One region of the Flexivirga aerilata genome, then DNA from elsewhere that is predicted to be linked to it. Evidence: riboswitches for the same ligand, from Rfam matches in the RefSeq annotation. Region 1 holds a riboswitch; the other holds the start of a gene.
The links. Region 1 has a riboswitch for S-adenosylmethionine ahead of HJ588_RS07250 (LLM class flavin-dependent oxidoreductase). Riboswitches for the same ligand answer to the same signal wherever they lie in the genome.

Region 1 (4,190 bases):
CTGTTGCGCAGCGCGTCGCCGGCGGTCGAGCCGCTCGGCACCGGCACCAGGTCGAGCACCGACAAGGGCACCCTGCTCACGAGGCGGCCTGCCGATCGGCCGCCGGCTCCTGCGGCCGCAGGCCGAGGTTGTCGCGCAGGGTGCCTCCCTCGTAGTCGGTGCGGAAGACGCCACGCTCCTGCAGCAGCGGAACGACCTGATCCACAAAGGAATCCAGCCCGGTCGGCGTGAGGTGCGGCACGAGGATGAAGCCATCGCTCGCGTCCTGCTGCACGAAGTCGTTGAGTTGCCCGGCGATGGTCTGCGGCGCACCGACGAAGCTCTGCCGTGCGGTCACCTCGATGATGAGCTCGCGGATCGACAGGCCACCGGCGGCTGCTCTCTCGCGCCAGTCGCGCGCTGTCTGCAGGACATCCTCGTGGCGGCGCACGCTGGCCCGTCCCTGCGCGACGGTGTTCTCCCCGGGCAGCGGGTCGACGTCGGGCAGCGGCCCGTCGGGGTCGTATGCCGAGAGGTCTCGATTCCAGAGCTGCTCCAGGAAGTTGATGGCGGTCGCGCCGCTCACCTGCTGGCGCCGCACCTCGGCGGCGAGGTCGCGTGCCTCGGCGTCCGAGTCGCCGAGCACGAAGGTGGCCGCCGGCAGGATGAGCAGGTCGTCCCGGGTGCGGCCGTGGGCGGGCAGCCGCCGCTTCACGTCGGCATAGAAGGCTTGACCCGCCTCCAGCGTGCTGTGCCTGCTGAAGATCGCGTCGGCACGCGCGGCGGCGAACTCGCGGCCCTCGTCGGAGTCCCCGGCCTGGAAGATGACCGGCCGACCTTGCGGGGATCGTGGCACGTTGAACTGCCCTGCGATGTCGAAGTGTTCGTCGCGATGGGCGTAGCTGCCGACGTCCGGGCGCCGCACGAACGTGCCGGCCGCCTTGTCCGCGACGAGGTCGTCGGCGGCCCAGGTGTCCCACAGCTCTGTCGCGGTCTCGAGGAATGCCTTGGCCCGCGCGTAGCGATCCTCCTGGCGCAGGTAACCGCCGCGGCGGAAGTTCTCGCCGGTGAAGGCGTCCCACGAGGTGACGACGTTCCACGCCGCGCGCCCGCCGGAGAGATGGTCGAGCGTGGCGAATTGCCGCGCCACCTCGTAGGGCTCGTTGAAGGTCGAGTTGATCGTGCCCGTCAGGCCGAGGTGGTCGGTGACCGCGGCCAGGGCCGCGAGCACCGAGAAGGTGTCGGGTCTGCCCACCACGTCCAGGTCGTAGATCTGCCCGCGCTGCTCGCGCAGCCGGAGCCCCTCGGCGAGGAAGAGGAAGTCGAACTTGCCCCGCTCGGCGGTCCGGGCGAAGTGACGGAACGACTCGAACTCGATGTGGCTGCCGGCGGCAGGGTCGCTCCAGACGGTGGTGTTGTTGACTCCGGGAAAGTGGGCAGCAAGGTGAATCTGCTTTGTTTTCTTGGACATTCGGCTGCTCCTCACGCGATCGCGTAGCGACTGACGGGCCGGTCGAGCCCGAAGTGGCCCCGCAGGGTGTCGGCTGTGTAGTGCGCACGGAACGCGCCGAGTCGCTGGAGCGCGGGCACCAATTGCTGGGTGATCTGCGTGAGGTCGTGTGGCACCGTCGCGGGCCGGAGCCGGAATCCGTCGACTCCGGACTCCTGCCAGGTGACCAGGTGCTCGGCGAGTTGCTCCGCGGTGCCGACGAAGACGCTCGCGTCGCTGGCGAACTCCTCCCCGTGCCAGTCGTCGAGCAGGTCCTTGCGGGCGCGGGCTGCGGGTGCGGTGTCGTCGAGGAAGACCACCAGGTCGGCGAGCACCGAGACGCTCTCCGGGTCACGCCCGGCATCGACGGCGGCACTGCGTATGACGGAGACGTCCGCGCGCGCCGCGGCCTCGTCGCCCGGTGCGATCAGTCCGATGTCGGCGGTGCGGCCGATCAGCTCCAGCCCGTCCCGCTGGTGCGCGAGGACGGCAACCAATGGCTGGCCCTGCGGCGGTCGCGGGGTGATCGACGGCCCGCGGACCGAGAAGTGAGATCCCTCGAAATCGATGTAGTGCAAGCGATCCCGGTCGACGAAGCGTCCCGTGGCGACGTCCCGGATCTCGGCGTCGTCCTCCCAGCTGTCCCACAGGCGTCGCAGCACCTCGATGTAGTCGGCGACTTCTCCGAAAAGCTCTCGCGTCGCCTCCGCGGTGGGTGCCGCACGGCCGCCGACCTGCGCAACGAGTGCCGGCGCGGACCGGCGGCCCACATTGGCGAACTCCTCCGGGCTGGCGCTCGTGCGCACCCGGACACCCGCCCGTCCGCCGCTGACGTAGTCGAGTGTCGCCGTCGCCTTGGAGATGTGAAACGGCTCGGTGAGTGGGGCCACCACCGTCGGCACCAGGCCGATGCGTGCGGTGACCGGTGCGACGCGCGCGGCGACGAGCTCGGCATCCAGTCGGCCGGTCACCAGGTCGGTGCGATGTGAGGGGCGAACATGGTGGTCGGCGGTGGCCGCCAAGCCGTCCTCGAACGTGACGAAGTCGAGCAGTCCGCGTTCGGCCTCCTGCACGACGTCTACCCAGTGGCGGGCCGTGAAGAGCTGGTCGGGACGGGCTTCGGCCGCGCGCCAGGCGGCGGGGTGTGCGCCGGCGCCGTCGAGGGCGACTGCGAGGTGGAGTGGGTTGCTGTGAGGCATCGACATCGCTTCCTTCTACGGGTGCGGAGTCGCGTCGTCATCACCGAATCATGCTGAAGTGAAAGACGATTCGCGCTTGCGGCATCGGGTGATGCCGCCGGGTCATCACCTGGAGCACCCCACCGCGGCGGAGGGTTGCCGGACGACCAGCCAGGGCTTCGCGTCGTCTCTCGTGACCAGTGCCGACCGTAGACCAGGATGGTCGATCTGTCGAATGTCTACGCGATCGGTAGGGATTGCGCGCGGGTCAGCGCGGCAGCCACGCGTCCTCGATCTCGTTGAGTCGGCGGACCTTCGCAGGGAAGTTCCCCGACAGCAGCTGCTGCAGACTCACCGTGTCGAGGACGGAGCGAAGGCTGGATCGCACGGCGACCCACAGATCAGGCAAATGCGTTGCTACGCCGTCGTATTCGGTCTCGTGCGGGCGCAGCCCCCGCACCTCGGCGAGCGGTCCGTCGACCGCGCGAATGATCTCTCCCAGATAGATCTGGGCGGGCGGTCGACGGAGCAGATATCCGCCGGAACAGCCGCGACGGGTCTCGACCAGTCCGGCCCGCCGCAGCTGCCCGAGGATCGATTCGAGGAACTTTCGGGGCAGCTCCTGCTCCGCCGCGATGTTCTCGACCTTGGCGAGTTCTGGGTAGTGGGAGGCGAGTTCGAGGGCGGCGCGGATCGCGTAATCGCTGCGAGCGGAGATCTGCACGCTGCCGCTCCTTCCTCGGTGCCGGTGAGCAGGCGTAGCCACCCACGATAGCGGCTCCGGGCACACCGAATGTCCACCATGTGAGTAGGGAATAGCCAAACCTTGTGTAAGACAAAACAACTGGTTATGTTCGGCGCAGGTGACGAGAGGCAGCGTCAAGCCCTGGCTTGCTGTCCGGCAACCCTCCGCCGCGGTGGGGTGCTCCAGGTGACCACCGGATGTGCCCGGCTCCGGGCGCATAAGCGCGAGAAAGGGAGACCCATGCCCCTGGTCACTGCCGCATCCTCGTCGGTGCGGTCCGAGAGGGCCGTGCCGGAGGACGATCTGCGGGACACCGTCCTGGTCGGTCGGCGTCGGCCGCTGCAGTGGGTGATCGCCGTCGCGGCGCTCGTCCTGCTGGCCATGCTGGTCAACACGCTGCTCACCAACCCGCGATTCGAATGGCACGTGGTGGGGGACTACCTCTTCAGTGCGGCGATCCTGCGTGGACTCGTGCTCACGCTGTGGCTCACCGCCGCCGTGATGGTGAGCGGCTACCTGCTGGGCATCGGCGTCGCGGCCCTTCGCCTGTCGGACAACACCGTGCTGCGTTCGGTCAGCTTCGGCTTCGTGTGGTTCGTGCGGTCGGTGCCGCCACTGGTGCAACTGCTCTTCTGGTTCGAACTCGCCTCCCTCTATCCCCGGCTCTCGCTCGGCATCCCGTTCGGTCCGGAGTTCGTCGCGGTGCAGACCACGCACCTGCTGTCGGCCGTCGCCGCGGCATACGTCGCCCTCACGGTCGACGTCGCGGCGTTCGCGTCCGAGATCGTCCGCGGCGGGA
Region 2 (4,190 bases), 610 kb from region 1:
AGCCGCGTTCGGAAAAGCTCGGCGGCGCCGATGCCACCTGCCCCGAGCAGGCCGCGACGCCGAGCAGCGCGGCCGCGACCACGGCCGCGCGAGTTGCCCGGAAGCGGAGCCTTCGCACGGTGCCCACCCTAGTGCGGCGCGGGCAAAGGTGCTGGACAGTCGCTTCGCGCCTGACCAGCACCTTTGCCCGTTGCGCACCTGTTCTATTTCTGACTCAGGGCACTAGGAGACGAGCGGCTCGCGTCATACGGCCTGCGCGAGTGCGGTGGCGAACAACTCCTCCGGGTCGACGTCGAGCCCGCGGCCGGTGAACCACCGGCCGACATTGGTGCAGTCGCGGTGCAGCAGCTCGAAACCGTGCGGGTTGCCGACCACGTCGACGGCCTGCGGCAGGTCGATGACCACCAGGCGATCACCCGCGACCAGCAGGTTGTATGCCGACAGGTCGCCGTGCACCAGACCCGCGGCGGCCAGCCTCACAACCGCCTCGGACAACTGAATCCACAATGATTGCAACAACTCCGGGGTCGGCCGGGCCGCTGCGAGACGCGGCGCCGGCGAGCCGTCGGGTGCGGTGACCAGCTCCATCAGCACCTCGGTGCCGTCGATCTGCACCGGATAGGGCACCGGCAGGCCGGCCTGATGCAGGCGGACCATCGCCTCCCACTCCGCGCGCGCCCACATCCCGGCGGCGACCGCCCGGCCGTGCGCGGTGCCCTTGGCGACCGCTCGCGCGTCGCGCCCTCCCTTGCGCGGCAGCTTGCGCCCCTCGGTGTAGGCGGCGTTGCGGTGGAACGTGCGGTGTCCGCTGTCGCGGTAGCGCTTGGCGGCCATCACGACACTGCGGTCGTCGAGGGGCGCCGACCGCTCCACGAGGAAGACGTCGGCCTCCTTGCCGGTCTTCAGGACTCCGAGCTCGGTGTCGACGGCGGCATCATCGGTGACGAGCCAGTCCGGCCAGGGCTCGGGACCACGGCACAGCGGCTCGCAGTCGCCCCAGGTGGACCAGCGCTGGCCGTCCGCCAGGTCGCCGATCTGCTGATAGGAGAAGGTGAATCGCGGGTCGATCCCGGCGTCGGGGTCAGCCTGGGAGGCGCCCTCGTGTGGTGTGTGCATGGGTGTTGCTCCGATCGGTGCACGGGTGAGCGGCGTGGGTCACGCCGATGACTTTCGTCATGTCACGCTCCTTCCGATCGGCCGGCGACGAGAGCGTCGCCGAGTGGGCCGCCGTCATCGTGCTCGCCGGGTATGCGCGCGAGCAACCGAATTTGTGCCGGGGCAAGGAAATGCCCGGGTACGACGAGCGATTCGTCATACCCGGGCTCCCCCGGTCGGTCAGCTCTTGGCGGCGCGGAAACCCTGCTCGAGGTCGGCGATGATGTCGTCGACGTGCTCGATGCCGACGGCCAGCCGCACCAGGCCCGGGGTCACGCCGGCCGCGAGCCGGTCCTCGTCGGGACCCTGCGAGTGGGTGGTGGACGCCGGGTGGATCGCGAGCGACCGCACGTCGCCGATGTTGGCGACGTGCGAGTGCAGGGTGAGTGCCTCGACGAACTTGCGGCCGGCGTCGACGCCACCGTCGATCTCGAACGACACCACGGCGCCCGAGCCGCGCGGGGTGTATTTCTGTGCCAGCTCGAAGTATTCGTTGTCCGGCAGCGACGCCCAGCGCACCGACTTCACCTGGTCCTGCTGCTGCAGCCACTCGGCGACCTTGCGGGCGTTGTCGATGTGCCGCTCGATGCGCAGGCTCAGGGTCTCGATGCCCTGGGCGAGCAGGAACGCGTTGAACGGCGAGATCGACGCGCCCAGGTCGCGCAGCAGCTGGACGCGCGCCTTGAGGATGAACGCCAGGTTGGCGCCGAGGTCACTGCCGACGCCGAGGTCACGGGCATAGACGAGACCGTGGTAGGACTCCTCCGGGGTGTTGAAGCCGGGGAACTTCTCCGGGTCCTTGCCGAAGTCGAAGTTGCCGCTGTCGACGATCACGCCGCCGATCGAAGTGCCATGTCCGCCAAGGTATTTGGTCGCCGAGTGGATCACGATGTCGGCGCCGTGCTCGATCGGCCGCAGGACGTACGGCGTGGCGACCGTGTTGTCGACGACCAGCGGGACGCCGTGGTCGTGCGCCAGCTTGGCCACGGTCTCGACGTCGAGGATCTCCTGCTTGGGGTTGGCGATCGTCTCGGCGAAGACCAGCTTGGTGTTCGGCCGGAAGGCCGCCTCCCAGCTCGCCGGGTCGGAGGTGTCCTCGACGAACGTCGTCTCGATGCCCAGCTTCGGCAACGTGTGCTTGAGCAGGTTGAACGTCCCGCCATACAGGCTCGGACTGGCGACGATGTGGTCACCGGCCTGCGCGATGTTGAGGAAGGCGAGCGTCTCGGCGGCCTGACCCGACGCCACGAGGAGCGCCCCGACGCCACCCTCGAGGCTGGCGATCCGCTGCTCGACGACGTCGGTCGTCGGGTTCATCAGCCGGGTGTAGATGTTGCCGAATTCCTTGAGCCCGAACAGATTTGCCGCGTGCTCGGTGTCGTTGAAGACGTAGGACGTGGTCTGGTAGATCGGCAACGCCCGCGCACCGGTCGCCGCGTCGGCGGTCTGGCCCGCGTGGATCTGCCGGGTCTCGAAGGACCAGTTGGGGGTGTCGTCGCTCATGGGACGCCTTTCGTGCTCGTTCGCCGAGCAGCGAGGTCACCCGCGCCCGACGGCGGACCCACGGTCGTGATGTCCGCGCTTGCCGGCGGCGATCGGCACCGCCGGCCAGGTCCTCACCCGGGGCACCCCACCGCGACAGGAGGGTTGCCGGCCAGCGAGCCGGGGCTTGGCGCTGGCACTCATGACCTGCGCGCGACATTATCGCGACATGCGCACCATGTCATAACCATCTCTTATTTCGGACGGGCCACCGGGTCCGTGCCGCCGAGCATCATCTGCCCGGCGGGATCGGGGCCGTAGCGACCGTCGAACTCCTCGAACGCCGCCTCCACCTCCTCGTGGACGCGCCGGACCAGGGTGCCGAACTCGCGGTGGGTGACGATGAGGAACTGCCCCTGCCGCATCGCGTCGACGACCTGCTCCCCCACCAGATCCGGGTCGGCGCCGTGCGCGATCACCCCGTCGTTGGCCTCGACCGCCTCCTCGTCGACCTCGGTCCCGAGGAGTGCCGCCTCGGCCTGCGCGGCGTTGCGGTTGATGGCGGTGGCGACGGTGCCGGGCGCGAGGAGCGACACCGTGATGTCGCTCCCGCGCAACTCGTCACGCAACGCCATGGAGAAGCCGACGCTGGCAAACTTCGAGGAGACGTAGGCGCCCACATTGACCATCGGCAGCAGCCCGGCGACCGACGCGGTGTTGAGGATGTGCGCGGCGCCGCCGCGCTCGGTGAACCGCGGCAGGAACGTCGACACCCCGAGGAACTGCCCCTCGACGTTGACCGCGAACACCCAGCGCCACGACTTCAGCGGAGTCTGCTCGATGGCGCCGCCGCCGTTGACCCCCGCATTGTTGATGAGGATCGAGATCGGCCCGACCGCCTGTTCGGCGGCGTCAGCGGCGGCCGTCCAGCCGTCGGCATCGCTGACGTCGAGCTCGACCGCGGTGACCGTGCCGCCCGACGCGGTCAGCTCACGCTCGACCGCCGCCAGGCGCTCCGCGTCGACGTCGGCGAGCGCCACCTTCGCCCCCTGTGCCACCAGTGCGCGAGCGATGCCGAGACCGATGCCCGACGCCGCTCCGGTGACGAATGCCGCTTCTCCTGCAGGCCATGTCATGTGTCCACTCCGCTCCTGATCGAGGTTGGTGGGACCAGGTTGGCGCGGCGGATCAGCGGCCGACACCGCCGAACGCGGCGGATCCGCGCGTGTCAGTCCGCCGGATGCGCGTCGCGGAAGTTGTTGAGCCGCAAGAGCATTGCCGCAGCGGCAAAGCGGATCTTGCCGATCGCGGTGCGCGGGTCATAACCCAGCGACCGGGTCAAAGCCTCGTGGCGGGCCTGCAGCGTCGAGTGATGTATGCCGAGGGTCGTCGCCGCGCGGCGCAGGCTGTCCGCTTCGACCAGCGTCCGGAGGATCTGCAGCGATCGCGGGTCGAGGCGGGCGAGCGCGGTCACGTCCGGGTGCGGCGCCTCGGGGTCGTGGGCCTGGGCGAGGGTCAGCATCGCGCCGAGGTCGGTCGCGTCGACCACCGGA

Region 2: it holds a riboswitch for S-adenosylmethionine, as region 1 does, so the genes downstream of both, HJ588_RS10040 (bifunctional o-acetylhomoserine/o-acetylserine sulfhydrylase) here and HJ588_RS07250 (LLM class flavin-dependent oxidoreductase) in region 1, are expected to answer to the same signal.

Annotation. Positions count from the first base shown of each region.
Region 1 is NZ_JABENB010000001.1:1,516,441-1,520,630, forward strand. Features, by position in the region: gene HJ588_RS07240 (LLM class flavin-dependent oxidoreductase) at 1-80, opposite strand, end outside; gene HJ588_RS07245 (NtaA/DmoA family FMN-dependent monooxygenase) at 77-1,450, opposite strand; gene HJ588_RS07250 (LLM class flavin-dependent oxidoreductase) at 1,462-2,667, opposite strand; SAM riboswitch class IV at 2,735-2,845, opposite strand; gene HJ588_RS07255 (RrF2 family transcriptional regulator) at 2,915-3,370, opposite strand; SAM riboswitch class IV at 3,509-3,621, shown strand; gene HJ588_RS07260 (amino acid ABC transporter permease) at 3,632-4,190, shown strand, end outside.
Region 2 is NZ_JABENB010000001.1:2,130,830-2,135,019, reverse strand. Features, by position in the region: gene HJ588_RS20000 (DUF4185 domain-containing protein) at 1-118, opposite strand, end outside; gene HJ588_RS10045 (serine protein kinase RIO) at 244-1,116, opposite strand; gene HJ588_RS10040 (bifunctional o-acetylhomoserine/o-acetylserine sulfhydrylase) at 1,336-2,658, opposite strand; SAM riboswitch class IV at 2,729-2,845, opposite strand; gene HJ588_RS10035 (SDR family NAD(P)-dependent oxidoreductase) at 2,892-3,773, opposite strand; gene HJ588_RS10030 (CdaR family protein) at 3,866-4,190, opposite strand, start outside.